Regions from separate parts of the Hydrogenophaga luteola genome, predicted to be linked through region 3. Evidence: predicted binding sites of a transcription regulator. Region 3 holds the regulator's gene; each other region holds the start of a gene.
What was found. Region 3 encodes sigma-54, which starts transcription at its own class of promoters, with help from an activator protein. Its sites were predicted from a motif close to TGGCANGNAANCTGCTTT; they were not measured.

Region 1: nifE (nitrogenase iron-molybdenum cofactor biosynthesis protein NifE) is a predicted target of sigma-54. The motif match lies at 6,742-6,759, and genes of this name have one in related genera.
Region 2: atzF (allophanate hydrolase) is a predicted target of sigma-54. The motif match lies at 6,060-6,077, and genes of this name have one in related genera.

What each region holds. Positions count from the first base shown of each region.
Region 1 covers NZ_JBHRXX010000009.1:8,319-17,804, forward strand. The annotation lists gene ACFOPI_RS18805 (hypothetical protein) at 1-10, opposite strand, end outside; gene nifH (nitrogenase iron protein) at 448-1,329, shown strand; gene nifD (nitrogenase molybdenum-iron protein alpha chain) at 1,424-2,887, shown strand; gene nifK (nitrogenase molybdenum-iron protein subunit beta) at 2,921-4,480, shown strand; gene ACFOPI_RS18825 (2Fe-2S iron-sulfur cluster-binding protein) at 4,627-4,974, shown strand; gene ACFOPI_RS18830 (hypothetical protein) at 4,977-5,294, shown strand; gene ACFOPI_RS18835 (hypothetical protein) at 5,305-5,790, shown strand; gene ACFOPI_RS18840 (hypothetical protein) at 5,801-6,157, shown strand; gene ACFOPI_RS18845 (ferritin-like domain-containing protein) at 6,170-6,649, shown strand; gene nifE (nitrogenase iron-molybdenum cofactor biosynthesis protein NifE) at 6,793-8,286, shown strand; gene nifN (nitrogenase iron-molybdenum cofactor biosynthesis protein NifN) at 8,301-9,486, shown strand, end outside.
Region 2 covers NZ_JBHRXX010000009.1:31,197-40,682, reverse strand. The annotation lists gene hpxZ (oxalurate catabolism protein HpxZ) at 1-23, opposite strand, end outside; gene ACFOPI_RS18980 (AtzE family amidohydrolase) at 20-1,423, opposite strand; gene ACFOPI_RS18975 (DUF4089 domain-containing protein) at 1,432-1,635, opposite strand; gene ACFOPI_RS18970 (ABC transporter ATP-binding protein) at 1,632-2,453, opposite strand; gene ACFOPI_RS18965 (ABC transporter permease) at 2,450-3,265, opposite strand; gene ACFOPI_RS18960 (ABC transporter substrate-binding protein) at 3,271-4,284, opposite strand; gene atzF (allophanate hydrolase) at 4,331-6,028, opposite strand; gene ACFOPI_RS18950 (IS110 family transposase) at 6,595-7,677, shown strand; gene ACFOPI_RS18945 (hypothetical protein) at 7,987-8,247, opposite strand; gene ACFOPI_RS18940 (phospholipase D-like domain-containing protein) at 8,694-9,486, shown strand, end outside.
Region 3 covers NZ_JBHRXX010000004.1:156,134-165,619, forward strand. The annotation lists gene eutC (ethanolamine ammonia-lyase subunit EutC) at 1-486, shown strand, start outside; gene ACFOPI_RS09900 (HTH-type transcriptional regulator ArgP) at 530-1,438, shown strand; gene ACFOPI_RS09905 (PsiF family protein) at 1,439-1,810, opposite strand; gene argS (arginine--tRNA ligase) at 1,926-3,623, shown strand; gene ACFOPI_RS09915 (SPOR domain-containing protein) at 3,638-4,303, shown strand; gene ACFOPI_RS09920 (thiol:disulfide interchange protein DsbA/DsbL) at 4,376-5,014, shown strand; gene lptA (lipopolysaccharide transport periplasmic protein LptA) at 5,191-5,790, shown strand; gene lptB (LPS export ABC transporter ATP-binding protein) at 5,826-6,575, shown strand; gene ACFOPI_RS09935 (RNA polymerase factor sigma-54) at 6,588-8,207, shown strand; gene ACFOPI_RS09940 (THUMP domain-containing class I SAM-dependent RNA methyltransferase) at 8,204-9,486, shown strand, end outside.

The DNA.
Region 1 (9,486 bases), on a different contig from region 3:
GGGTGGTCATCACAGGTTCCTGGTGGGTTGGGAAAGAAAGTTCTCACCGGCCCTGTCTGCAATGAACGTACCAGCCCCTGCATGGCCCACGCGCGCGGTACGCGCGCGCGAAAGCGCATCAAACCCGACACAAACCCGTCGGCACCGGCCCCGCCCGGCGTGCCGTTTGCGACGCGCCAGGCGGGCTTTGTCGCATTCGGAACAAAGCCCGATGGCGCTGTTCAAGGGTCACAAAAAATGCCGGTTTTCCCTATGAAGAACAGGCACTTGCGGTGTGTTTGAAGCGGGCTGGAAAGGCATGGCACGGAAGGTGCAAAGGAGTGGCTGCGCGGACACAAGTCCGGCCGATGCGTGATCCAGATAAGAAGACCTATAGGCACGTCAGGCTGACCTGGTCGCGGTGTATCGCAACCTTGGTTTCAACCCTTCCTTGATTGGAGTACTGACATGGCTTCCCTACGTCAAATCGCCTTCTACGGCAAAGGTGGCATCGGCAAATCGACCACTTCCCAAAACACCCTGGCCGCCCTCGCCGAGATGGGCCAGAAGATCCTCATCGTCGGCTGCGACCCCAAGGCCGACTCGACCCGCCTGATCCTGCACGCCAAGGCCCAGGACACCATCCTCTCGCTGGCCGCAGAAGCCGGTTCGGTGGAGGACCTGGAGCTGGAAGACGTCATGAAGATCGGTTACCGCGACATCCGTTGCGTGGAGTCCGGTGGTCCCGAGCCGGGCGTGGGCTGCGCCGGCCGCGGCGTGATCACCTCGATCAACTTCCTGGAAGAAAACGGCGCCTACGACGGCGTGGACTACGTGTCCTACGACGTGCTGGGCGACGTGGTGTGCGGCGGCTTCGCCATGCCCATCCGCGAGAACAAGGCGCAGGAAATCTACATCGTGATGTCGGGCGAGATGATGGCCATGTACGCGGCCAACAACATCTCCAAGGGCATCCTGAAGTACGCCAACAGCGGCGGTGTGCGCCTGGGCGGCCTGGTGTGCAACGAGCGCCAGACCGACAAGGAACTGGAGCTGGCCGAGTCGCTGGCCAAGATGCTGGGTTCGCGCCTGATCCACTTCGTGCCGCGCGACAACATCGTGCAGCACGCCGAGCTGCGCCGCATGACGGTTCTCGAATACGCGCCGGACTCCAAGCAGGCCCAGGAGTACCGCACCCTGGCCCAGAAGGTCCACGGCAACGCCGGCAACGGCACCATCCCCACCCCCATCACCATGGACCAGCTGGAAGACCTGCTGATGGAGCACGGGATCATGAAGACCATCGACGAGTCCGAAGTCGGCAAGACCGCTGCCGAACTGGCCGCCTGAGCGCCAACTGAAAGAAGCGACGCTTCCACCCGACGCCTGCGTGGCGCCGGGGTGGGGCCCGCCCCCCCGATCCCCACATCCAATGGAGTGACCCATGACCGCCACCGTTGAAGAGCGCAAGGCCGCGAACAAGGCCCTGATCGATGAAGTGCTCAAGGCCTATCCCGAAAAGATGGCCAAGCGCCGTGCCAAGCACCTGAACACGTACGAAGAGGGCAAACCCGACTGCGGCGTGAAGTCCAACATCAAGTCGCTGCCCGGCGTGATGACGATCCGCGGCTGCGCCTACGCAGGCTCCAAGGGTGTGGTCTGGGGTCCCATCAAGGACATGATCCACATCTCCCACGGTCCCGTGGGATGCGGCCAGTACAGCTGGGCTGCGCGCCGCAACTACTACATCGGCATGACCGGTGTGGACACCTTCGTGACGATGCAGTTCACCTCCGACTTCCAGGAGAAGGACATCGTCTTCGGCGGCGACAAGAAGCTCGACAAGATCATCGACGAGATCCAGGAGCTGTTCCCGCTGAACAAGGGCATCTCGATCCAGTCGGAGTGCCCGATCGGCCTGATCGGCGACGACATCGAAGCCGTGTCCAAGAAGAAGAGCAAGGAGTACGAAGGCAAGACCATCGTGCCCGTGCGCTGCGAAGGCTTCCGCGGCGTGAGCCAGTCGCTGGGCCACCACCTGGCCAACGACGCCATCCGCGACTGGGTGTTCGACAAGACCGACCCGAACAAGCGCCCTGATTTCGTCTCGACCCCGTACGACGTGGCCATCATCGGTGACTACAACATCGGTGGTGACGCCTGGTCCAGCCGCATCCTGCTCGAAGAAATGGGCCTGCGCGTGATCGCCCAGTGGTCCGGCGACGGCACGATTGCCGAGCTGGAAAACACCCCTAAGGCCAAGCTCAACGTGCTGCACTGCTACCGCTCGATGAACTACATCAGCCGGCACATGGAAGAGAAGTACGGCATCCCATGGTGCGAGTACAACTTCTTCGGCCCGACCCAGATCGAGAAGAGCCTGCGCGAGATCGCCAGCCACTTCGACGACGCCATCAAGGCCAAGGCCGAAGAGGTGATCGCCAAATACAAGCCGCTGATGCAGGCCGTCATCGACAAGTACAAGCCGCGCCTGCAGGGCAAGAAGGTCATGTTGTACGTGGGCGGTCTGCGTCCGCGCCACGTGATCGGCGCCTACGAGGACCTGGGCATGGAAGTGGTCGGCACCGGCTACGAGTTCGGCCACAACGACGACTACCAGCGCACCACGCACTACATCAAGGACAGCACGCTGATCTATGACGACGTGACCGGCTACGAGTTCGAGCACTTCGTCGACAAGATCAAGCCCGACCTGATCGGCTCCGGCATCAAGGAAAAGTACGTGTTCCAGAAGATGGGCGTGCCCTTCCGCCAGATGCACAGCTGGGACTACAGCGGCCCTTACCACGGCTACGACGGCTTCGCCATCTTCGCCCGTGACATGGACATGGCGATCAGCTCGCCGATCTGGGGCCTGACCAAGGCGCCCTGGAAAAAAGCCGCCTGAGCCCACGCAACACCATTTGTTTAGGAGAGCGTCATGCCCCAATCAGCCGACAAGATCCTCGACCACGAACTGCTGTTCCGTGAGCCCGAGTACCAGGAACTGTTCAAGAACAAGAAGGAACAGTTCGAATACAACCACAGCGACGAGAAAATCGGCCAGGTCATCGAGTGGACCAAGACCGAGGACTACAAGCAGAAGAACTTTGCCCGCGATTCGCTGACCGTGAACCCGGCCAAGGCCTGCCAGCCGCTGGGCGCCGTCTACGTCGCCAACGGTTTCCACAAGACCCTGAGCTTCGTGCACGGTTCGCAGGGCTGCGTGGCCTACTACCGCTCGCACTTCTCGCGCCACTTCAAGGAACCGACGTCCTGCGTGTCCTCGTCCATGACGGAAGACGCGGCGGTGTTCGGTGGCCTGAACAACATGGTCGACGGCCTGGCCAACGCCTACAACCTGTACAAGCCCGACATGATCGCGGTCAGCACGACCTGCATGGCCGAGGTGATCGGTGACGACCTGAACGCCTTCATCAAGACGTCCAAGGAAAAGGGCTCGGTCCCGGCCGAGTTCGACGTGCCCTTCGCCCACACCCCGGCCTTCGTCGGCAGCCACATCACCGGCTACGACAACGCACTGCTGGGCGTGCTGCAGCACTTCTGGGACGGCAAGGCCGGCACCGCCGAGAAGCTTGAGCGCGTGCCCGACGACAGCATCAACTTCATCGCCGGCTTCGACGGTTTCGTCGTCGGCAACATGAAGGAGATGCGCCGCATCTTCAGCCTGTTTGGCGTGAAGGTGAACGTGCTGTGCGACCCGTCGGGTTCGTGGAGCACCCCGACCGATGGCGAGTTCCGCATGTACGAAGGCGGCACCACCAAGGAAGAGGTGATCGCCGGCCTGCACGCCAAGGCCACCATCGTGTTCCAGGAGTACTGCTGCGAGAAGACCAGCAAGTACATCGCCGAGAAGGGCCAGGAAGTGGTCGTGCTCAACGCGCCCGTGGGCGTGGCCGGCACCGACGAGTTCCTGATGGCCATCAGCCGCCTGACGGGCAAGCCGATCCCGGCCGAGCTGGAGCTTGAGCGTGGCCTGCTGGTGGACGCCATGGCCGACAGCCAGGCCCACCTGCACGGCAAGCGCTACGCCCTGTACGGCGACCCGGACCAGATGCTGGGCTACGCACAGTTCCTGCTGGAGCTCGGTGCCGAGCCGGCCCACGTGCTGGCCACCAACGGCAACGAAGCCTGGGCCGCGAAGGTGCAGGCCCTGTTCGACTCGTCGCCCTACGGCGCCGGCTGCAAGGTCTATCCCAAGCGCGACCTGTGGCACATGCGCAGCCTGCTGTTCACGGAGCCGGTGGACTTCCTGATCGGCAACACCTACGGCAAGTACCTGGAGCGCGACACCGGCACGCCGCTGGTGCGCATGGTGTTCCCGATCTTCGACCGTCACCACTACCACCGTTTCCCCACCTGGGGCTACGAGGGCGGCATGCGTGTCCTGGTGAACCTGCTGGATGAGTTCTTCGAGACCCTGGATGCGAACACCATCGTGCCGGGCAAGACGGACTACTCGTACGACATCATCAGATAAGGCCCCCCCGCGCCGCCTTCGGCGTCACCCCCCGGGGGGCGCCGCTGGCGGCCCGGCAAAGCCGGTTCCGCGGCGGCACTGGACGAGCTTCCCCTTGCTCGCTTGGGTCGCTGCGGTCTGCGGTCATTTCATTCAGTGAGGCTCTCATGGCCAATGTGACTTTCAGTTCGCCGCGCATGAAGAAGGACTTGACGGTCTATGCGGTGGCGGGTGACACGCGGACTTTGCTGGCGGTGGCGAAGGCGAACAACATTCCGGTGGACTTCGAGTGCGAGAACGGCGAGTGCGGTTCCTGCCAGCTCAAGGTGACGGTGCTGTCAGACAAGACGCCGATCGGTGTCGCGCTGACCGAGAAGGAAAAAACCGTGTTGCGCTTTGCCGGCAAGATCACGCAGCAGCAGATCGAGGACGCCGAGACCAAGGACCTGCCGCCGCCCTGGCGCCTGGCCTGCCAGTTCGTGGTGCGCAGCGAAGACATCCTGGTGGAGTTCTGATCATGACCAAGACCCTCGTCAAGACCACGCAGGACGGCCGACCGGTCGAAGTGATTGACGGTTGGGTCTGCCTGGCCGGCCTGAAAGAGGCCGACACCCTGGTGCCGGTGATCGAGCACCCGAACCGCCAGGCCATCCTCGCGGCCGTGCCCGGTGCCACGCACATGGCCGGACGCCTGCCGCTGACGCACGAGGAAGCCGCGATCGCGCAGGGCGCGATGACGGCCGAGCAGCGCACCATCGACACCAGCCCGATGGCGATTGCGCAGCGCCTGCGCCGTGCCATGTGGGCCAAGGCCGTCGCCGAGGGCGTGGAGTGAGCGCACGGCCATGATCTACGTGCTGCAGTGCCCGCCCGATGCCGAACCCCTGGCCTGGTTCGCCTACCACCCGGACGACCTGCTGCACAAGCTGGCGGCAGATGATCCGCTGGAGGCCTGGGAGATCCACGACGAGGTGACGCCGCGAGCGCTGCTGGAGGCACTGGGCCACGACACGGTGGACGCCGCCGCCCGGGCGGCCTTTCCGGCCGTCTGCGCGCTGGGTGACCAGTACGGCTGGGACACCACGCTGTACCGTGCAGACCACCTGCTCGGCCGTGGCGTGCTCAGCCCCGATCCGGTGGACGTGCGTGCGGCCACCGTGGCGACGCTGGCCGTGCGGCCGGGCGAATTCCGCGTCTACTGGAGCGACCAGGACGCCGTGCTCGCCACCGAAGGCGGGGATGAATGGCTCTGCGCCAAGGAGCGCTGGCGCGCCCGCCACGCGCTGCACCAGCAACTGCTGTCGCTGGAAGTCCTGGCCGACAACCTCTGAGGAGATCGCGATGTTGCATCGCATGCAGTGCGACATCGTGCGGACCGCGGGCCAGACGATCCAGACACTGCTGGCGGATCTGCAGAACGAAGACGAGCTGTTCGCCAGCACCGCCACGCTGCACGCCGTGGAGGCGCAGCTGCTGGTGATGTCGCAGACCCTGGCGCACCTGGCACCCGAGCTGCATGCCCGGCTGCACCGCATCGACTGGCAGGGCTGGGGGCAGCTGCACCACCTGCTGGAAACCGGTGGCCAGCCGCGGCGCGAAGCGGTCTGGTACGGCGTGCGCGCGCTGGTGCCAGCCACGCTGGAACTGATCGCCGAGTTGCGAAGAAGAGAACCTGCCTGGTTTGGCATTGACTACTGAAGAAAGCACACCATGGAATCCGTCGAAGCCTTTCTGGCCCACGCCATCCGCATCGAACAGGAGGCCGCCCTGCGCTTCGGCCAGCTGGCCGATGCCATGACCACCCAGGGCAACCGTGAGGTGGGGCGCCTGTTCCGCCAGCTCGCGGACTACTCGCGGCTGCACCTCGCCGACGCCCGTGAACGCGCCGGCTACCGTGAGCTGCCGCCGCTGCGGCCCGAGGACTACACCTGGCCCGACATCGAGAGCCCTGAGGCCGCGGCCATCTGGGCGGCCGACCCGATGCTGGGGCGCGAGCAGGCCCTGCAGGTCGCGCTGGAAGCAGAGCAGGGTGGCCTGGACTACTACAGCGAGGTCATGAAGAACACCATCGACCCCGAGCTGCGTGCGCTGGCGAAAGAGTTCGCCGACGAAGAGGCCGGGCACGTGGCCGAACTCCAGCGCTGGATCGAGCTGCACCGGGAAGGCAAGCCGCTGCCCACCGATGTCTGATCTCCCACGACCCGTCGCAAACCATCCGTCGCGATTGCTTCAAACCCTTCACAGAAGCGGCGCCAATCGGCCAAAAGCACCACCAAATCGCCTGGCATCAAACCTGCAAAGAGCCCCTCAACCCACGTTGACAGGAGCTCGCCATGTCGGTATCTCTGAAGGCCAAGATCGCTGAAGTGTTCGAAGAGCCCGGCTGCGACATCAACCAGGGCAAGAGCGAGAAGGAACGCAAGAAGGGCTGCACCAGGCAGCTCTCGCCCGGCGCAGCCGCCGGGGGCTGTGCGTTTGATGGCGCCAAGATCGCGCTGCAGCCGGTGGCCGATGTGGCCCACTTGGTGCACGGGCCCATCGCCTGCGAGGGCAACAGCTGGGACAACCGCCACAGCGCGTCCTCGCACTCGCAGATCTACCGCACCGGCTTCACCACCGACATCAACGAACTCGACGTGATCTACGGCGGCGAGAAGCGGCTGTTCAAGTCGATCCGGGAAATCATCGAGAAGTACGACCCGCCCGCGGTCTTCGTCTACCAGACCTGCGTGACCGCGCTGACCGGGGACGACATCGAGGCGGTGTGCAAACGCGCGGCCGAGAAGTTCGGCAAGCCGGTGATCCCGGTCAATGCGCCGGGCTTTGCCGGGCCCAAGAACCTGGGCAACAAGCTGGGCGCCGAGGCCATCCTGGATTACGTCATCGGCACCGTGGAACCCGAGTTCACGACGCCGTACGACATCAACATCATCGGCGAGTACAACCTGGTGGGCGAGCTCTGGCAGGTCAAGCCGCTGCTGGACGCACTGGGCATCCGCATCCTCTCGTGCATCAGCGGCGACGGCAAGTACAACGAGATCGCCTCGGCCCACCGCGCCAGGGTCAACATGATGGTCTGCAGCAAGTCGATGATCAACATCGCGACCAAGATGCAGCAGCGCTACGGCATCCCGTATTTCGAGGGTTCGTTCTACGGCATCAGCGACATGAGCGAGACGCTGCGCCAGATCGCGAAGCTGCTGGTGCAGCAGGGCGCCGACGCCGAACTGCTGGAGCGCACCGAGCGCCTGATCGAGGTGGAAGAGGCGCGGGCCTACAAGCGCATCGCCGAGTACAAGGCGCGCCTGGCCGGCAAGCGCGTGCTGCTGATCACCGGCGGCGTGAAGTCCTGGTCGGTGGTGGCGGCGCTGCAGGAAGGCGGCATGGAGATCGTCGGCACCAGCGTCAAGAAGAGCACCAAGGAAGACAAGGACAAGATCAAGGAGATCATGGGCGAGGGCGCCGACGCCCACATGATCGACGACATGACGCCACGCGAGATGTACGCGATGCTGCGCGACGCACGCGCCGACATCATGCTCAGTGGCGGCCGCTCGCAGTTCGTGGCGCTGAAGGCGCGCATGCCCTGGCTGGACATCAACCAGGAGCGCTACTACGCCTATGCCGGTTACGAGGGCATGGTCGAACTGGTGCACCAGATCGACCGCACGATCTCCAACCCGGTGTGGCAGCGCGTGCGCATCGCCGCGCCCTGGGGCGACGACGGCGAGACCCTGGGGGCGGTGGCCCCGACCGCATCGACGGCGCATCTGAGCGCAGTCGCGGCGCACGCCATGGGTCTTGAGCCCGAAGAGATCCCGGTCTGAGCAGGAGACACGACATGGCAAACGTTGTCGAGTCCAAGAAAGCCTGCACGGTCAACCCGCTCAAGATGAGCCAGCCGCTGGGCGCGAGCCTCGCTTTTCTGGGGCTGGACAGCTGCATGCCGGTGATGCACGGCTCGCAGGGCTGCACCTCGTTCGGCCTGGTGCTGCTGGTGCGGCACTTCAAGGAAGCCATCCCGCTGCAGACCACGGCGATGAACGAGGTGACCACCATCCTCGGGGGCTACGAGAACATCGAGGCGGCGCTGCTCAACATCCGCAAACGTGCGTCGCCCAAGCTGATCGCGATCTGCTCCACCGGCCTGACCGAGACCAAGGGCGACGACGTGAACGGCTTTCTGGCGCTGGCGCGCCAGAAGCACCCTGAACTGGCCGACACCGAGATCATCTACGTGTCGACGCCCGACTACGTCGGCGCGTTTGAAGACGGGTTCAAGCACGCCATCACCGGCATCGTGAAGTCGCTGGTGAAGCCGCTGCCGCCGGTGCAGGACCAGGTCACGCTGCTGCCGGGCAGCCACCTGTCGCCCGGCGACATCGACGAACTGCGCGAGACCATCGAGGCCTTCGGTCTCAAGGCCATCGTACTGCCCGACGTGTCGGGTTCGCTGGACGGTCACATCCCGCCCGACTGGCGCGGCACCACGCTGGGCGGCACCTCGCTCGACGAGATTCGCGCGGCCGGTGCGTCGTCGTGGACCATTGGCGTGGGTGAGCAGACCCGTGAAGGCGCGGAGGCGCTGCAGGCCATCAGCGGCGCGCCGTTCGAGATCTTCGAGCGGCTGACCGGCATCGAGGCCAACGACCGGCTGTTGATGCGGCTGTCGCAGCACAGCGGCCGCCCGGTGCCCGCCAAGTACCGCCGCCAGCGCAGCCAACTGCTGGACGCCATGCTCGACGGCCATTTCTACACCGGCGGCATGACGGTGGCCATCGGCGCCGAGCCCGACCTGTTGCTGGCCATCGGCGCGCTGCTGCACGAGATGGGCGCCGAACTGCGCTGCTGCATCAGCACCACCCAGTCCGCGTCGCACGCGCTGCTGCCGGCCGAGGCCGTGCTGCTCGGTGACCTGGAAGACCTGGAGCAGGGCGCGAAGGACTGCGACCTGATCGTGACCCACGCGCACGGCCGCCAGGCGGCGCAGCGCTTGGGCAAGCCGCTGCTGCGCATGGGCTTTCCGG
Region 2 (9,486 bases), on a different contig from region 3:
ACATCAGGCTCATTGATGATCACAGGGAGGTCTCCTTCACTTGGGCCACGCCCGACTGCGCCAGCGCCCAGCCGGCGCGCAGCACCAGGTCTTCGCGCCAGGGCGCGGCAATCAGTTGCACGCCAATCGGCAGGCCGCCGGTGCCGCCGGGCCACAGGGGCGCTGTCACCACCGGGCAGCCGGAGAACGACACCGGTTGCGTGAGCAGCCCGATGGAGGGCCGACACGGCAGGCGCTGGCCGTTGATGTAGACCCACTCGCTGCCGATGGCCGGCGCGGCCAACGGCGTGGCGGGCGCGATCAGCACGTCCCAGTCGCGGAACAGGGCATTGACCTGGTCGCGGTAGCGGCGGCGGAAGCGCTGGGCGCGCACATACCAGGCCGCCGGTTGCAGCGCACCCGCGATGAGGCGGTCCACCGACAGCGGCTCGTGGTCTTCGGCCCGCGTGCGCAGGCTGTCCATGTGCAGTTGCCCGCCTTCGCTGGCGGTGACGATGAAGGCCGCGGCACGCGCAGCGGCGGCGTCGGGCCATTCGACACCGCGTTGCACGGCGGTGTGAGCGCCCAGCGCGTCGGCCGCCAGGGCCACTGCTTCGCGCGCCGCGGGCGTGGCCATCGCTTCGAAGTAGCCCCCGAGCACGCCCACGCGCAGGCCCTCCACGCCCTGGGCGAGCGAGCCGGTGGTGGGCTCCAACGCGGTCGCGAAGCAGCCCGGGTCCAGCGGGTCGGGGCCCTGCAGAGCGTCGTAGGCCAGGGCCAGGCCCGGCAGGTCGTCGGCGAAGGGGCCGAGGTGGTCGATGCTGTGCACGAAGGGGAAGCTGCCGCGCCGCGAGAGCCGCCCAAAGGTGGGCTTGAGGCCCCAGATGCCACAGAACGACGAAGGCACGCGGATCGAGCCGTTGGTGTCCGAACCCAGCGTCAGCGGCACCTGGCCGGCGGCCACCGCCGCGCCCGAACCGCCCGAAGACCCGCCGGCCGTGCAGTCCAGGTTGTGCGGGTTGCGCGTCGGGCCGTAGTGGGTGTTTTCGGTGGTGAAGCCGTAGGCGAACTCGTCCATGTTGAGCGAGCCCACCAGCACCGCGCCCGCGGCCTGCAGGCGCTGCACCAGCACCGCGTCGTCGGTCGCGGGCGGGCGGGACCGGTTCACCTTGGATCCGGCCAGCGTCACCTCGCCGGCGATGTCGAACAGGTTCTTCACCGCGAACGGCACACCGGCCAGCGGCCCCAGGGCTTCGCCGCGCGCGCGCCGGGCGTCCACCTGCGCCGCTTGCGCGCGGGCGGCGTCGAAGCGCGTGCCGGTGAAGGCGTTCACGCGGGCGTCGGTGGCCTCGATGCGGGCGATGCAGGTCTCCAGCACCTCGGCGGCGCTGCGCTCGCCGCTGGCGATGGCCTGCACGGTTTGAGAAAGTGAAAGCACGGGCATGGCGCGGCTCAACGGGGCGAGTCAAAAGGCGCCGGGCAGAACAGCTCGGCCGGCTCGTCGTGCGGGGTCAGCGGGATGTCTTCCAGCGTGGCCGCGAGACCGGCCGTGCGCTGCAGGTGCACCGCCACGCGCGCGATCTGCGCCTCGTCCAGCGGCAGGCCCACCACCACGGCGACGGCCTTCACATAGGCCAGGGTCTGCTCGTCGGTCATCGCCGCACCTCGCGCTGAAAAATCTCCAGGCTGCGCTTCTTGGCGCTGACGAAGCTGGGTTCGGACAGCGTGGCCGTGGTGCGCGGGCGCGGGTCGTCGTAGGGCAGGATCTCGGCCACTTTCGTCGGCCGCTTGGTCAGCAGCAGCACCTGGTCGGCCAGGTACACGGCCTCTTCCAGATCGTGCGAGACCAGCATCATGGTGGTGCCGGTCTGCATGAAGACCTCCTGCAGCTTTTCGCGGATGAACAGCGTCATCTCGAAGTCCAGCGCCGAGAAGGGTTCGTCGAGGAACAGCACCTCCGGGTTGGGCGCCAGCGCGCGCATGATCGACGCCGTCTGCTGCTGTCCGCCCGAAAGCTCATAGGGGTAACGGTTGAGGTCGAACTTCACGTCGAAAGAGGCCACCAGCTCGGCCATGCGGCGGTCCACCTCGGCCTTGCTCTTGCCTTCGAGCTTGAGCGGGTAGGCGATGTTGTCGATGGTGCGCATCCACGGGAACATCGCTTCGCGGTAGTTCTGGAACACGTAGCCAATCTTGGTGTCCTTGAGCGACTTGCCGTCGAACAGGATCTCGCCGCTGTCGATGGGGATGAGCCCCGCGATCATGTTGATCAGCGTGCTCTTGCCGCAGCCGTTGGGGCCGAACACCGAAACGATCTTGTGCTTCGGAATGTCCAGGTCGAAGTTCTCATACAGCGGCCAGCCCGCGAAGTACTTGGTGAGGCCGCGGATGGTGATGTGCGTGCCCGCCGGCCCGGGCCTGAATTCGGGCACTGGCACGTCGGCGAACACAGGGGCATTCAGAACAGTGGTCATCGGCCGCTCCAGTGAACGATCTTTCGTTCGATGAGAAGGAACAACACGTTCAGCGCATACCCCAGCGCACCGGCCGCGAGGATGGACGCGTACATGTCCTTCACGTTCATCACCTGCTGCGAGTTGATGATGCGGTTGCCCAGCCCGCTGTCGGCACCGATGAACATCTCGGCCACGATCACGATCACCAGCGCCATGGACACGGCCGAGCGCAGGCCGACGAAACTGGGCTGCAGGCTTTCCCAGATAAGCACGTCCTTGAACACCTGCCAGCGCGTGGCGCCCATCACCTTGGCCGCCATCACGCGCTGCTTGCGCGCATTGATCACGCCGTAGGCGCTGTTGAACACCACGATCAGCAGCGCGCCGAAGGCGGCGATGGCGACCTTGTTGATGTCGCTCACGCCGAAGATCATGAGGAACAGCGGGATCAGCGCCGACGAAGGCGTGGAGCGGAAGAAGTCGATCAGGAACTCCACGCTTCGGTAGGCCTTCTCGTTGCTGCCCAGCAGCACGCCCAGCGGCATGCCGAGCATGGCGGCGATCAGGAAGGCCTGCACCGTGCGCCACACCGTGACCAGGAAGTCCGTCATCAGCGGGCCACCAGCCAGACCACCGATCAGCGCGCCCAGCGCGTCGATGGGCGGCGGCAGCAGGATGGGCTTGATGAAGCCCAGCCGCACCACCAGGTCCCAGATGATGAACAGCACCACCGGGCCCACGAACGGCAGGGCCTTGCCCCAGTCGGCCTTCTTCGGTGGCGTGGGCGCGCCGGCCGAGGCCGGCGGACTCCAGGGCTTGGTCGCTTCCATCGCGCTCAACCCTTGTAGAGCATCGAGTCGACCATCAGGCGCTTGGAGAAGATCCCCTTCTCAGCGAACAGGTCGAAGAACTTCTGGAAGTGCGCCACGTCGGCGGGCGTGAACTCGTTGTACATGGTGTACGCGGCCAGAGGCACTTCGCCGGTGAGCGCGCCTTCGATGGCGGTGTAGCCCTTGAGGTACTGGCGCGCCTCCACTGACCTGCTGCGCACATAAGCCACGCCCTTGCCGTAGGCGGCGACGAATTTCTTTGCGGCCTCCGGGTTCTTCTGGATGAACTCCGAGGACAGCGAGGCCGAGCCACCGAACCACGGTGCCATCGGGTCGCCCAGCACGTATTTCGCAATCACGCCGGCTTCGAGCACCCTGGTTGTGCCGTTCATGCGGCCGATGGTGCCCGTGGGTTCGAGCGTGTAGGCGCCATCGATCTGGCCCGCCGCGAGCGCGGCCACGTGCTGGCCGATGGGCAGCTCGACCACGGTGGCACCGGTGGCGCCGCCGCGCTCCAGCACGGTCTTGGCCAGGGTCACGTTCTGGATGCCGGGGCCGGAGCCGATGCGCTTGCCCTTGAGGTCGGCCATCACCTTGGCCGGGCTGGCCGCGGGCACGATCACCTCGTCGAGCACGTTCTTCACATTGCTCGGGTTGGAGCAGAAGATCTTGAAGGTGCCGGGCTGGGCGATCTCGCCGATGGCGATGTTGGCCGAACCCGTGCCGTTGGCGGTGCCGTCGGCGCGGCCCGAGAGCACGGCCTCCATCACCTGCTGGGCACCAGCGAACTTGAGCGGCTCAACATCGAGGCCGGCTTCCTTGAAGTAGCCCAGTTCGATCGCCGAATAGAACGGCAGGCCCGCCGCGATGGGCCAGTACCCGATGCGGATCTTGGGGCCGGTCTGTGCGCGCAACACGGCGGGCGCACCCAGCAGGCCCAGGGCGGCGCCGGCTGCACCGAGTTGCAGCAGCTGGCGGCGCTGGGGCGAGGCGGTGGGGGCGGCGGGTTGGTGTTTCATCGGAAGACTCCTGCGGGTTGAAAGATGACCGGTGGTTGGGTGGGGTTCAGGGAAAGGCCAGGCGCGCCGGCGCGGTGGAAGCCAGGTAGGCGCGCCAGCCGCCCAGGTGGGTGATGTCGGCCGCGCCCTGCAGCGCCAGCGGCTCGCACAGAAAGCCCTGCACGCTGCTGCCGTCGTCCAGCTGCAGGCTGCCGATGGACAGGGGCGCGGGCACCAGCGCGACAAAGCTGCCATATTCGGAGAGCGGCATCTCCCAGACCTCGATCTCGATGCGCCCGCCCTCCCCCGGCGCCACGCGCAGCAGGCCGGGTTTGGGCGGCGTGGTGTTGGGCAGCGCGTAGAGGCGGTAGACCGGCGCGGTGTGGGTGCGGCTGACCAGCGTGGCGCCGCGTTCGGTGAGCTGGCCGTTGAGCGGCATGCCGGAAAGGTGGGCACCGACCACGGCCACGCGCACGCGCGGCGGCGCGGCCTGCGTCAGGCCTGCGATGGGCTGCGGCTCGGGCAGCGACTGACCGGTGGCACCCTGGGTGAGGCCGGTGGCGTGGTGGTAGCGCTGGCCCAGCTCGGCGAGCTGCCAGTCGCTGCCGCAGCGGCCGATCAGCGTGATGCCGAACGGCAGGCCGTCCGGTCGGAAGCTGCTGGGCACCGACAGCGCGGCGTAGTCCAGCAGGTTGACGAAGTTGGTGTAGGCCCCGAGCTGGCGGTTCAGCGCCACCGGGTCGGCCCGCATCGCTTCGATGGTCGGGTGCGTGGGCGCGGTCGGCACCACCATCAGGTCCAGGCCGCGCCACAGCGGCTCCGCCTGCTGGGCCAGGGCGGCCAGGCGGGTCTGCGCCGCCACCAGATCGGCCGCGCTGTAGGGGCGGCCGGCGCCGACGATGCTGCGCACAGGCTCGATCACCTCGGCCTCGTGCGCATCGAAGAAGCCGCGAATGGCTTCGTAGCGCTGGGCCACCAGCGCGCTGCCGTAGAGCATGTCGGCGCAGGCCGTGAACACGCCGAAGTCGACGGGCACCGCCTCGCCGCCCAGGTCCTGCAGGCGCTGAACCGCCTCGTCAAATGCGGCGCGAGCGTTCTCGTCGCCGAAGAACTCGGGCGAGGCCGGCAGGCCGAAGCGGAAGCGCGCGCCGAACGGCGTGCTGGCCAGCGACAGCGTGCGCGAGTAAGGATCCGCCGCATCGTGCCCCAGCGCGGCGGCCAGCACCTGTGCGGCGCGCGCCACCGTGGTGGCGAAGATGGACACGCAATCCACCGCCTGCGCAGCCGGCACCACGCCCCGGGCGCTGATCAGTCCGCGCGAAGGCTTCAGGCCCACGATGTTGTTCAGCCCCGCCGGCACGCGGCCCGAGCCCGCCGTGTCGGTGCCGAGCGCGAAGTCCACCTGGCCGGTGGCCACCACATAGGCCGAGCCCGAGCTGGAACCGCCCGACACATGCAGCGGGTTGATCGCGTTGGGCACCGCGCCGTAGGGCGAGCGCGTGCCGTTCAGGCCGCAGGCGAACTGGTCCAGATTGGTCTTGCCGTGCAGCGACGCACCAGCATCGAGCAGCGTCTGCACCACGGCAGCGTGAGCGGCGGCGGTGTAGGTGAACGCGGGACAGGCGGCGGTGGTGGGCCAGCCGCCCACGTCGATGTTGTCCTTGACAGCAAACGTCAGCCCACCCAACGGCCCGGCCACCGTCGTCTGAACGGGCTGGGGCGGCTGGAAAAGCCAGGCTGCGGATCGGTCGAGGTCTTGCACCATTTCGATTCATCCCATCTTGGATACAAGTTGTGATGCAAGATGAATGCCAGATGCCAGGCGCGCCCTACCCGCCCTGCCCAAAAAGCAGGCAAAGCTGCCGCAAGCCTTGTGCGGCGCCGACTTGGCGCAGGTGTCCGGGAGATATCCACAGGCTTACCCCCTGCGGCTGGGTGCAACTTCAGAGCGTCAAAACCGCGGTGGCTAGCTTTGGGCCGCTAGGGCTGACCGGGGATCGCTGTGATGGAGGGACCGCCTTGAGTGGCCAGAGGCAGTCTCGGCCAGGGCCCTCGCTACACATATATATATGTATGTAGCGGGCTGTTGGAGAACGGATGGCGGCTGTGCAGCGAGAGCGGCCTCCCGAGGGCAAGCCCTTCACCGCCCCTCCACGGCCGGGAGCTGACGCTCAACTTTTGAGCTCACCTGCGGGCGACAGACGGCGTAGCCGGCTGGCGAACGTCAGGCGCAGTGATGGGATGGACTCCCCCGTTTGTTTGCGCGAGAAACGCGCACTGGTCTTCATTGGCGTGGGGATCAGGTCTTCATCCAAACGAAAGGAGTCCGAGATGCATGCTACTACCGTGGCCGTCGACTTGGCCAAATCCGTTTTCCAGATCGCTGTTGCCGACGATCAATGGCGCATCGTTGAAACCCAGCGCCTGACGCGCACCCAGTTCGAGCGCTGGTTTGCCAACCGATCTGTATCCCTGGTCATCATGGAGGCCTGCGGCTCGGCCCACCACTGGGCGCGCTGGCTCAATGGCCTGGGCATCTCCGTTCGCCTGCTGCCCGCCCAGTACGTGCGCGCCTACGTCCGGCGCAACAAGACGGACGCCACCGACGCTGCCGCGTTGCTCGAAGCCGCACGCGCCTCTGACATTCGCCCGGTGCGCGTGAAGTCGGTGGAGCAGCAAGCTCTACAGGGTCTGCACCGCATCCGCTCGCTCTGGATGGGCACGCGCACTTCGCGCATCAACGCCTTGCGCGGCTTCTGTCGCGAGTTCGGCATCACCATCCCGCAAGGCGCACGCACCGGCGTGGAGGCGATCGGCCGAGTGCTGGCCGACCCGCGCTCGGCCGTGCCCGATCTGATCCGCCACACCGCCGGCATGCTGCTCGAAGAGATTCGCCTGCTCGAAGCGCGCATCGCCCAGGTCGAGCGCGAACTGGCCAGCGTGGCCCGCCACAGCTCGGCCTGCACGCTGCTGCTCTCAGTCCCTGGCATTGGCCTGCTCACCGCCACCGCCCTGGTGGCGGCCACCTCGGGCGATGTGACGCACTTCCAGGACGCGCGCCACTTCTCCAGTTGGTTCGGTCTGACACCGCGCGAATACAGCTCGGGATCGAGCCGGTACCTGGGGCGCATCTCCAAGAAGGGCGACCGCTACCTGCGCATGCTGCTCACCCACGGCGCGCGCAGCGTGCTACGAGCGGCCAAGGTGGCCGAGGGCGCGGGCAAAGACGTCTGCGGCATCCGCCGCTGGGCGCTGGATGTGCAGGGTCGCTCCAACCACAACAAAGCCACCTGCGCCCTGGCTAACAAGCTCGCGCGCATCTGCTACGCCACGCTGCGCGACCACGCCCCGTTTGACGAGGCCGCCCGGCTGAACAAAAAACAAAGCCGGCAGAGCTTCGTCATGCCGGCCTGATTCCACCCGATCTCTTCACCCACCCCATCTCACCTTGCGACGGGTCTGATCGACCATCATGGCCAACCGGGTTCCTCCCACACCGCTATACGCCGATAACTCTTCCGGCAGCTTGCCTGCCGCTTGCAGCGTGTGGCGATGCAGTGACGCAGATTCCATGTCGGCACGGGACATTGACGATCCCACTTCAGATGCCGGATATACGACTGCAGGTGCTCTACCCCACGGTCCCCAATCGGTCAGGCTCTTACTGTTGAGGGGGAGTCCATATACGAAGGGTTAGGCGGCATGCGTGGACCGCTAGCACGACTACTCGGTGGTGGTGACATAACCCTCGCTCCAGTAGTCAAGGTCGAGGACGGTCTCGCTGATGTAGAAGCCTTGAGCATTGCTCACGCTCACTGCTGGGTCGACGATGGTCGGAAAGTCGCAAAACCCTGGCTGCTTTGCCAGACGCTCGGTTGCGGCGACAGCAAGTGCCCGTGAGGTGTAGACACCGATACGCTTTATGTCTTCCTCACCATGCGACAGCAAGTGAAGGTGCTCGACGAGGAATACGGTCGTGGCCATGACGCCTAACTTTGATGTAGTTCGTGTTTCACCGGATACCCACAGTGCCCGCGAGATACCATGGCTCGGCACATCCAAAAAATGTGTTTAATGTCATGCACATATCGCGCATTACTGTATGTATGTGCAGGTATAACAGAATCGGCAATTCCGGCAACACACGGTCGCCATCGCAAGGCAGTCTAGCGGCGTGCCGCCCACTCTGCCATGGAACCTCCCGGCTACAGGCGGTCGCAGGGCCGCCGGGCTTTCGCACCGTCGCGAATGACGCCTCCGGGTCGAAAGCTTCCGCCCGGGCAAACGTCGTGGAGAGGCGGCTGCAAGCCTTTAGCAGTCATCACGCAACCCGCCCCCAGACAAACGGCACCGCCCCACGATTGCGCCTCCCCGGCAACTGGGCAAGAATCCGCCACGCGCGCCAACACCGGCCCGCAGGGAGGACGAGCATGACCGTCAAGACGAACCTCATCGTCAATTGCGACGATGCCCTGCTGTTCTGGACCGTGGACGGGCCGATCACGGACTGCCTGGGCTTCGCAGTCGAACGGCAGCGCAGGCGCAGCGACGGATCGATTCATTCGGACGTGCTCGAGAACCGCATGGGGTTCAAGGCCGACCAGCCCAAGCCCGGTGAGCACCGGCCGTCGACGGAGTGGCCCCTGCAGCGACTGTGGTGGACCGACCATGGCGTGAACCTCGGCGACACGGTGCGCTACCGCGTGACGCCGATGGTCAAAGACGGTGCGGCCCTTCGGCCGCTGAATTCCGAACGCAGCCGCTGGACACCCTGGGCCACGCTCAGCGGCGGCACACGCGATGGCTACGCGGCGTTCTTCAACCGTGGCCTGGTGATCTCCCAGTTCATGGCCCGTTACCTGGAGCAGTTGCGCAAGGACCAGGGCCTGTCCACACTCAAGCAGGCGCTGAAGGCGTTCAAGGACAGCCTGGGCGACCACGAGCTGCCGATCCGCAAGTTCCTCTCGGGTGCGCTGCGCGACGAGATGCTGGCGCTGCTGCAGGACGCGAAGGACCACGGCAAGCCGGTCCACGCCGCGCTGTACGAGCTGGCCGACCAGGAGCTGGTGGACGCGCTGTGCGCGCTGGGCGGACAGGCGCATGTGGTGCTGGCCAATGGCTCGATCACCAAGAAGCCCACCGAGACCACGGCACAGGCCCGCCAGCGCGACGAGAACGAGAGCGCCCGCGCGGCGCTGAAGGCCGCCGGTGTGGTGGTGCACG
Region 3 (9,486 bases):
CGGGCCTGGCGTGCGGACAATCCAGCGCCCGACCTGGCCCTGGTGGTGGGCGACGGTCTGTCGGCCCTGGGTATCCAGCGCCACACCGTGCCCTTGTTCAATGCCATCCGCCATGCGCTGGGCGGGGCCTTCGTTCAGAGCCCGCCTGTGCTGGTGGGTCAGGCACGGGTGGCGGTGGCCGACGAGGTGGGCGAGCTGCTGGGCGCCCGCATGGTGGCCATGGTGGTCGGCGAGCGACCCGGCCTGAGCTCGCCCGACAGTGTGGGCATCTACCTTACCCACGCGCCCCGCGTCGGGCGCACCGACGCCGAACGCAACTGCATTTCCAATGTGCGCCCCGCCGGACAGGACCCGGTCACGGCCGCGCGCCGCCTGGCCTGGCTGGTGCACGAGGCCCTGCGCCTGGGCCTGACCGGCGTCGGCCTCAAGGACCACAGCGGCCTGCCCATGGTCACGGCCGCACCGTCGCAGGGGCTGTCTGGTTAAACTGGGCTGAACCGTTTCTGGTTCGCTCAAGTTTCAATTGGACATGCTGGACGCCCGCCAACTCGAAGCCCTGGCCGCCGTGGTCGAACACCGGGGCTTCGGTCCGGCCGCGCAGGCCCTGAACCTCACGCTGGCGGCGGTCTCGCTGCGCATCAAGTCGCTGGAAGAACACCTGGGACAACGCCTGCTGGTGCGCGGCAAGGCGGTGCGCGCCACCGCCGCCGGCCAGGCGCTGCTGGCGCATGTGAAACAGCTGCAGATGATGGAGGCCGACCTGCTGGCCGGGTTGCAGGGCGGGGCCGAATCGCGGGCTGGTGCGGCCTGGCAGAGTCTGAGTGTGGCCACCAACGCCGACTCCGTGGCCAGCTGGTTCCTGCCCGGCGTGGCACCGCTGCTGCAGCGACACCGCCTGCTGCTGGAGATCACCATCGACGACCAGGACCACACGCATGACGCGCTCAAGAGCGGCGAGGTGATCGGCTGCGTCACGACGCTGGCCGAGCCGATGCGGGGCTGCGTGGCCGAGCCGCTGGGCGTGATGCGCTACCGCTGCGTGGCCGCGCCCGAGGTGGTGCAGCGCTGCCGAACACCGCGCGGCGCGGTGTCGCCTCACCGCTTGCTGGCGCACCCGGCCATCATCTTCAATCGAAAGGACGCGTTGCAGGACGCCTTCCTGCTGCAGCACTTCGGCCTGAAGCAACCCAGCTACCCGCGCCACTACGCGCCTGCGGTGGACGCCTTCGAGCGGGCGATCGAACTGGGGCTGGGCTGGGGCATGGTGCCCGAGCAGAACCTGCACGGGCGGCCGGGCCTGCAGGAAGTGCTGCCCGACGCCACGGTGGACGTGACGCTGTACTGGCAGCACTGGGCGCGCGAGCCGCTGTCGGCGCAGCGGCTAACGCAGGCGGTCAAGGCGGCGGCGCATGCCGCCTTGCCGCCCGTGGCGGGCTGATCAGCCCTTCAGACAGGTGCTCATGAAAGCCTTGCGCTCATCGCCCTTGAGCGCCTTCTTGCCGGCCTCCTCGTTGCAGGTCTTCATCTTGTTCTGCTGGCTGTTGCCGGCCTCTTCCTCGCCGCTCAGGCATTTGCTCATGAAGGCCTTGCGCTCGTCGCCCTTGAGCGTCTTGGCTTTCGGGTCGGCGTTGCAGGTCTTCATGCGGTTCTGCTGGGCGGTCGGCTTCTTGTCGGCCGCGGGGGCCGCCACTGGCGCCGCGGCGGGAGCGGGTGCCGCAGCGGCGGCAGGTGCGGCCGCAGGAGCCGCCGTCTGGGCGAGGGCCAGTGAGAGGGTTCCGGTCAGGGCGAGCAGGGTCAGCAGTTGTTTCATGTGGTGCCTTGTGGGGTGAAGTGCCCGAAACGGGCCCGGAAACGATACCCGCGTTTGTCTTAAGGCTGTCTGACAGCCGGGGGCAGGGCTTTCCCGAACCTAAAATCCCGTCCCTATGCTCAAGATCAAACAGGAACTGCTGGCCGGCCTCGCGCAGGCGCTGGACCAGCTCTCACCCGGTGCCGGCGACAAGGCCGCCTTCGAATCGCCCAAGGTCGCGGCCCATGGCGACTACGCAGTCACGGCCGCCATGCAGCTGGCCAAACCGCTGAAAGCCAACCCGCGCCAGCTGGGCGAGCAGCTCAAGGCCGCGCTGATGGCGCTGCCGGTCTACCAGCAATGGGTGGCCGACATCGAGATCGCCGGGCCCGGCTTCCTGAACCTGCGGCTCAAGCCCGCGGCCAAGCAGGCCATCGTGACCGAGGTGCTGCATGCTGGCGAAGCCTTCGGCGTCCAGCCCTCCAATGGCCAGCGCCTGATGGTGGAGTTTGTCTCGGCCAACCCCACCGGCCCGCTGCACGTGGGCCACGGCCGCCAGGCCGCGCTGGGCGACGCGATCTGCAACCTCTACAGCACCCAGGGCTGGAGCGTGCACCGCGAGTTCTATTACAACGACGCAGGCGTGCAGATCGGCACCCTGGCCACCAGCACACAGCTGCGCGCCAAGGGCTTTAAACCGGGCGACGACTGCTGGCCCACCGCCAGCGACAACCCGCTGGCCAAGAACTTCTACAACGGCGACTACATCGCCGACATTGCCGAGGCCTTCAAGGCGCGTGCTACCGTCAAGGCGGACGACCGCGAGTTCACCGCGAACGGCGATGTTGAGGACTACGACAACATCCGGCAGTTCGCGGTCGCCTACCTGCGCAACGAACAGGATCTGGACCTGCAAGCTTTCGCGGTCAAGTTCGACCACTACTACCTCGAATCCAGCCTCTACACCGACGGCCGCGTGGACGCGACGGTGAATAAGCTGGTCGCCAATGGCAAGACCTACGAGCAGGACGGCGCGCTGTGGCTCAGGTCCACCGACTACGGCGACGACAAGGACCGCGTCATGCGCAAGGGCGACGGCACCTACACCTACTTCGTGCCCGACGTGGCCTACCACATCGCCAAGTGGGAGCGCGGTTTCACCAAGGTCATCAACATCCAGGGCACCGACCACCACGGCACCATCGCGCGGGTGCGCGCCGGCCTGCAGGCCGCGGGCGTGGGCATCCCCCAGGGCTACCCCGACTACGTGCTGCACACCATGGTGCGCGTGGTGCGCAACGGTGAAGAGGTCAAGATCAGCAAGCGCGCCGGCAGCTACGTGACCCTGCGTGACCTGATCGAGTGGACCAGCAAGGACGCGGTGCGCTTCTTCCTGCTCTCGCGCAAGCCCGACACCGAATACACCTTCGACGTCGATCTGGCCGTGCAGAAGAACAACGACAACCCGGTCTATTACGTGCAATACGCCCACGCGCGCATCTGCTCGGTGCTGGCCGCCTGGGGCGGCGACGTGGCTTCGCTGGCCGGCACCGACCTGTCGCCGCTGGACACGCCGGCCGCGCAGTCGCTGATGCTGCTGCTGGCCAAGTACCCGGCCATGTTGACCGCGGCGGCCGAAGGCTTTGCCCCGCACGACGTGACCTTCTATCTGCGCGAGCTGGCCGCGGCCTACCACAGCTACTACGACGCCGAGCGCATCCTGGTGGACGACGAGGCGGTCAAACGAGCCCGTCTGGCCCTGGTCCGGGCGACGGCGCAGGTGTTGCACAATGGTCTGGCCGTGCTGGGCGTGAGCGCCCCGCAGAAGATGTGAAACCCTCCCCTCCCATGAACATTTCATTCCTGCAGGCCCGCACTCAGCGTGGCGGCACCCTGGTCGGCTTCGTGGTCGGCCTGCTCGTCGGCCTGGGCCTGGCGCTTTCCGTGGCCGTGTATGTGACGCGCGTGCCGGTGCCCTTCGTGGACCGTGGCGTCACCCGCAAACCGGCCGACGATGCGGCCGAGGCCGAGCGCAACAAGGGCTGGAACCCGAATGCCGGGCTGGTGAACAAGGCGCCGCCGCTGCCGACCCCTGCAGAGACGCCGCCGCCGGTGGCCGGCGACACTGCGCCGAAGGAATCTCCGGCGGCGGAGCCCGACAAGGCGCCGGCCGCCAAAGCCGCAGACGCCGCCAAGCCGGACACCGATCCGCTGGGCGACCTGATGAAAGCCAAGGCTGGAGCACCGGCGGAGCCCGCGGCTGCACAGGGGGCCGACCCGTTCACCTACTTCGTGCAGGCCGGGGCGTTCAAGTCTCCCGAAGAGGCGCAGGCGCAGAAGGCCCGGCTGGCCATGCTGGGCATGGACGCCACCATCACCGAGCGCGAGCAGTCGGGCCGCACCGTGTTCCGCGTCCGCATGGGGCCGTTTGGCCAGAAATCCATGGCCGAGGCTACGCGCGAGCAACTGGAGGTGAACGGGGTGGAGGCGGCGCTGGTGCGGGTGCAGCGCTGATTGCACCACCGCACGAGGAACTTTTCACAGGCCCGGGAGCCTGATTCAGGTCATTTCAAGGAGTCCGATTCCATGCATCGTCGAGATTTTTCGCGCAGCCTCCTGGTGGCTGGTGCCGCCACCGCCAGCGGACTGGCCCTGTCGCCGGCACTGGCCCAGCGCGTGGCCTTCAAGGAAGGCACCGACTTCCAGCGCCTGGCCAAGCCAGCACCGACCGAGAGCCCGGCGGGGCAGGTCGAGGTGGTCGAGTTCTTTGCCTACAGCTGCATCCACTGCTACAACTTCGAGCCAGTCTTCGGCGAGTGGATCAAGCGCAAGCCGGCCCACGTCACGGTGCGCCGCATGCCGGTGGCCTTCAACCAGAACTTCGTGCCGATGCAGCGCCTGTACTTCACGCTGGAGGCCATGAACCTGGTGGACACGCTGCACGTCAAGGTGTTCAAGGCCATCCATGAAGAGCGCCTGCCTCTGACAACGACACCCGCCATCACCGCCTGGATCGAAAAGCAGGGCGTGAACCGCGAGCAGTTTCTGGGCATCTTCAACGGTCAGGCCGCCGAGCTGTCCAAGAAGGCCGTCGGTCTGCAGGACGCCTACCAGGTAGAAGGCACGCCCGCCCTGGGCATCGCCGGCAAGTTCTATGTGGGTGGACAGGGGCCGCGCACTCTGCTGGTGGCCGACTCGCTGATCGCCGAGGCCCGCAAAGGCTGACCGGTTTCTGTCACTTCTCTTCTTGAAGCCCGCCTGTGCGGGCTTCCTGCTTTCATGGCGGGAACAATGTGCCGCCGCTGCCGCGAAACGGCTTGGGCACCGCTACAATGAATGCAAGATTTGTGCCCTCATACGCCATGCACCTACACGCACCAACCCCCCGTTCCATCGCCCGGATGTTGGCCGTCATTGGCCTGACGCTGCCCCTGCTGGCGCAGGCCGAAAAGGCCGACAAGGACAAGCCCATGAACGTGGAGGCCGATGCGCTGCGTTACGAAGAGGCGCGCCAGACCAGCGTGTTCACCGGCAATGTGCTGATCACCAAGGGCACCATCCTGATGCGTGGTGCCAAACTGGACGTGCGCCAGGACCCGCAGGGCAACCAGTACGGTCTGCTGCTGGGAACGCCCGAGAAGGCCGGCTTCTTCCGCCAGAAACGGGAAGGTCTGGACGAGTGGATTGAGGGCGAAGGCGACCGCATCGAATACGACAGCAAGGCTCAGACGGTGCTGTTCACCGGCCGCGCGGTGCTGCGCCGCTACCGCGGCACCCTGCTCAACGACGTGAGCGAAGGCACCGAGATCCTCTACAACAGCCTGACCGAGGTGTTCACGGTCAAGGGTGGCGACACCAGCAAGACGGCAGCCAATCCCACCGGCCGCGTGCGCGCCATGCTCACGCCGATCCCGGAAGAGGAGAAGAACGGTCCCGCCGCTCCAGCGACCGATCCGGCGAAGCTGCGCCCCAGCGGCAAGATCACCGAGCCCAAGAAGTGACGGAGACCGTCGCCAGCGCCAGCCCTTCGGGCGACATGGTGTCGCACAGCCGTCTGGAGGTCAGAGGGCTCAAGAAGTCCTATGGCAGCCGCAAGGTGGTCAAGGACGTATCCCTGTCGGTGGACAAGGGCGAGGTGGTCGGTCTGCTCGGTCCCAACGGTGCCGGCAAAACCACCTCGTTCTACATGATCGTCGGCCTGCTGCGGGCCGATGGTGGCGAAATCCTGCTGGACGACCACCGCATCGAATCCCTGCCCATCCACCGGCGCGCCCGGCTGGGCCTGGGCTACCTGCCGCAGGAAGCATCAATCTTCCGAAAGCTGACGGTGGCGCAGAACGTGCGCGCGGTGCTGGAGCTGCAGCAGGACGCCAACGGCCAGCCGCTGTCCGCGCGCGAGATCGACGCCCGCCTGGACGAGCTGCTCAAGGAGCTGCGCGTCGACCACCTGCGCGATTCGCCCGCGCCCGCCCTCTCGGGCGGTGAGCGCCGGCGCGTGGAGATCGCCCGCGCGCTGGCCACCCGCCCGCGGTTCATCCTGCTGGACGAGCCTTTCGCCGGCATCGACCCGATCGCGGTGCTGGAAATCCAGCACATCATCAGCTTCCTCAAGTCGCGCGGCATCGGTGTGCTGATCACCGACCACAACGTGCGCGAAACCCTGGGCATCTGTGACCACGCCTACATCATCAGTGACGGTCATGTGCTGGCCAGCGGGACCACCGCCGAAATCATTGAAAACGCCGAGGTGCGCCGCGTCTACCTCGGCGAGAACTTCCGCATGTGACGGGATGAGCGGATGAAGCAAGGTCTGTCGCTGCGGGTGTCGCAGCACCTCGCGCTGACGCCACAACTGCAGCAGTCGATCCGGCTGCTGCAGCTGTCCACGCTGGAGATGGCCCAGGAGGTCGAGCAGATGCTCGACGAGAACCCGTTCCTGGAACGTGGCGAGGAGCTGGCCGATCGCGAGGATTTCGGCGTTCAGACGGCGGACGCGCCGGTGGTGGCCGGCGAGCAACTGGAAGAAGCGGCGCAGCCGGTGGTTGAGCCGCGCAGCGCCGAGCCGGACACCCGCACCGCCCCGGCCGACAGCGCGGACAGCACCGGCGACGACGTCGAGAGCCGGCTGGACGGTGCGACCCCGGTCGAAGAGAGCTGGGAAGGCGACGGCACGGTCGAGATGGCGCCCGACGACAGCGAGTGGGGGGGCGAAGCGCCTGCGCGCAACAGCGGCTCCGGCAGCGAAGACGACGACACCGCCACCGCCGCCGACCTGGCCCGTGTGCCGGTCAGCCTGCAGGACCAGCTGCACGACCAGGCGCGCTGCCTGCGCCTCTCGGACGAGGACAGCGCGGCGCTGTACTTCCTGATCGAGTCGCTCAACGACGATGGCTATCTGGAGGACAGCCTGCACGAGCTGGCCCGCGCCTGCTGGCGGCTGACCGCCGGCCGGCCCGCCGATGAGGAACCGCGCTTCGACGAGGTCGAGGCGATCGAGCGGCGCCTGGGCATCGCCCTGCAGTGGCTGCAGCAGATGGAGCCCACGGGCGTGGGCGCGCGCGACCTGGGGGAGTGCCTGCGGCTGCAGATCATGGACCTGCGCAACACGCCGGCGGCCCGTGCGGCGCTGGCGATCTGCGAGCAGCCGCTGGAGCTGATGGCCAAGCGCGACATCAAGCGCCTGTGTGCGGCCACCGGGCACGACGACGAGACCGTGCGTGCGGCGCTGACGCTGATCGCGCGGCTCGAGCCCAAGCCGGGGCGCCGCTTCGTCGACGTCGAGCGCAACGTGGTGGTGCCCGACGTGATCGTCACCCGCGCCGGTCGCGGCTTCAAGGTCTCGCTCAACGCCGAGGTGATGCCGCGCCTGCGCGTGCACGACGTTTACGCCAACGCCCTGCGGGGGCGGCGCGAGGCCGGCGGCGAAGCCGGCCACGCGGCCATGCAGCAACGGCTGCAGGAAGCGCGCTGGTTCATCAAGAACATCCAGCAGCGCTTTGACACCATCCTGCGTGTGTCCTCGGCCATCGTCGAGCGCCAGCGCAACTTCTTCATGCACGGCGAGCTCGCCATGCGCCCGCTGGTGCTGCGCGAGATCGCTGACGAGCTGGGTTTGCACGAGTCCACGATCAGCCGCGTGACCACGGCCAAGTACATGGCCACGCCGTTCGGCACCTACGAACTGAAGTACTTCTTCGGCTCCAGCCTGGGCACCGAGACCGGCGGCAATGCGTCGAGCACCGCGGTGCGTGCGCTGCTCAAGCAGTTCATTGCCTCCGAAGAGCCGTCCAAACCGCTGTCGGACAACCAGCTCTCGGACCTGCTCAAGGAGCAGGGCATCGAGTGCGCGCGCCGCACGGTCGCGAAATACCGCGAGGCGCTGCGCATCGCGCCCGCGAACCTGAGAAAAGCGCTTTGAACTCCCTTTCCCTGTTCCTTCCTTGCGCCGCAGGGGTGGAAGACTACCTCGCGGCCGAGGTCACCCGCATCACCGGCGAGACCGCTGTGCAGAAGTCGCGCGCTGGCGTGGCGCTGCAGTCCTCGTGGCGCGACGCGCTCAAACTCAACCTGCACAGCCGGCTCGCCCAGCGTGTGCTGGTGCAGCTCTGGCACGGCGGCTACCGCAGCGAGAACGACCTCTATGCCGCGGCCAGCGAGGTCGCGTGGGAGATCTGGTTCACCCCGCAGCAGACCATCAAGGTCGAGGTCACGGCCCAGCACAGCCCGCTCAAGAGCCTGAACTTCGCGGCGCTCAAGATCAAGGACGCGGTCTGCGACCGCTTCCGCGACAAACGCGGCGAACGCCCCAGCGTCAACACCACCTGGCCCGATGTGCGACTCTACGCCCACCTGACCACCGACACGGTGAGCCTCTACATCGACACCTCGGGCGAGCCTCTGTTCAAGCGCGGCTGGCGCGAGGACAAGGGTGATGCGCCGCTGAAGGAAACGCTGGCCGCGGCCATGATCGCCGCCACCGGCTGGAATGGCGCCGAAGCCGAGTCGCTGGACGACATCGTGCCGCTGTACGACCCCTGCTGCGGCAGCGGCACGGTGGCCATCGAGGCGGCGCAGATCGCGCTGCGCGTGGCGCCCGGCCTGCAGCGGCGTTTCGCCTTCGAGAAGCTGCTGCCGTTCCAGCCGCACGTCTGGCACGCGCTCAAGGACGAGGCCGCCAAGCAGCGCCGCGATTGGCCCGCCGGACGCAAGCCCATCGTGTTCGGCAGCGACGTGGCCTTCCGCATGGTCGACTTCGCGCAACGCAACGCCGAGCGCGCGGGCGTGGCCTTTGCGATGGAACTGCGCGGCGGCGACGCGCTGCAGCGCATGCCGCCCACCGACAAGCCGGGTGTGATGCTGCTGAACCCGCCCTATGGCGAGCGCATTGCGGCGGCTGGCGTGGCGGGGCAGAGCGCCCAGGTGCGCGCGGCCGAACGCGGCGCGCGCGCGCCCCGCACCTTCACCGTGGGCGCCAAGGCCGCGCCCGAACCAGGCCTGGGCCGCGAGAGCGTCCAGATGGCCGATGGCAGCGACGGCAGCGACTTCTTCCAGCGCCTGGCGGCGCATTGGAAGAGCCATTACGCGGGCTGGAGCGCCTGGCTGCTCACGCCCGACCTCAAGCTGCCCGGCAAGATGCGTTTCAAGGAGTCGCGCCGCGTGCCGCTGTGGAACGGCCCCATTGAGTGCCGCCTGTTCCG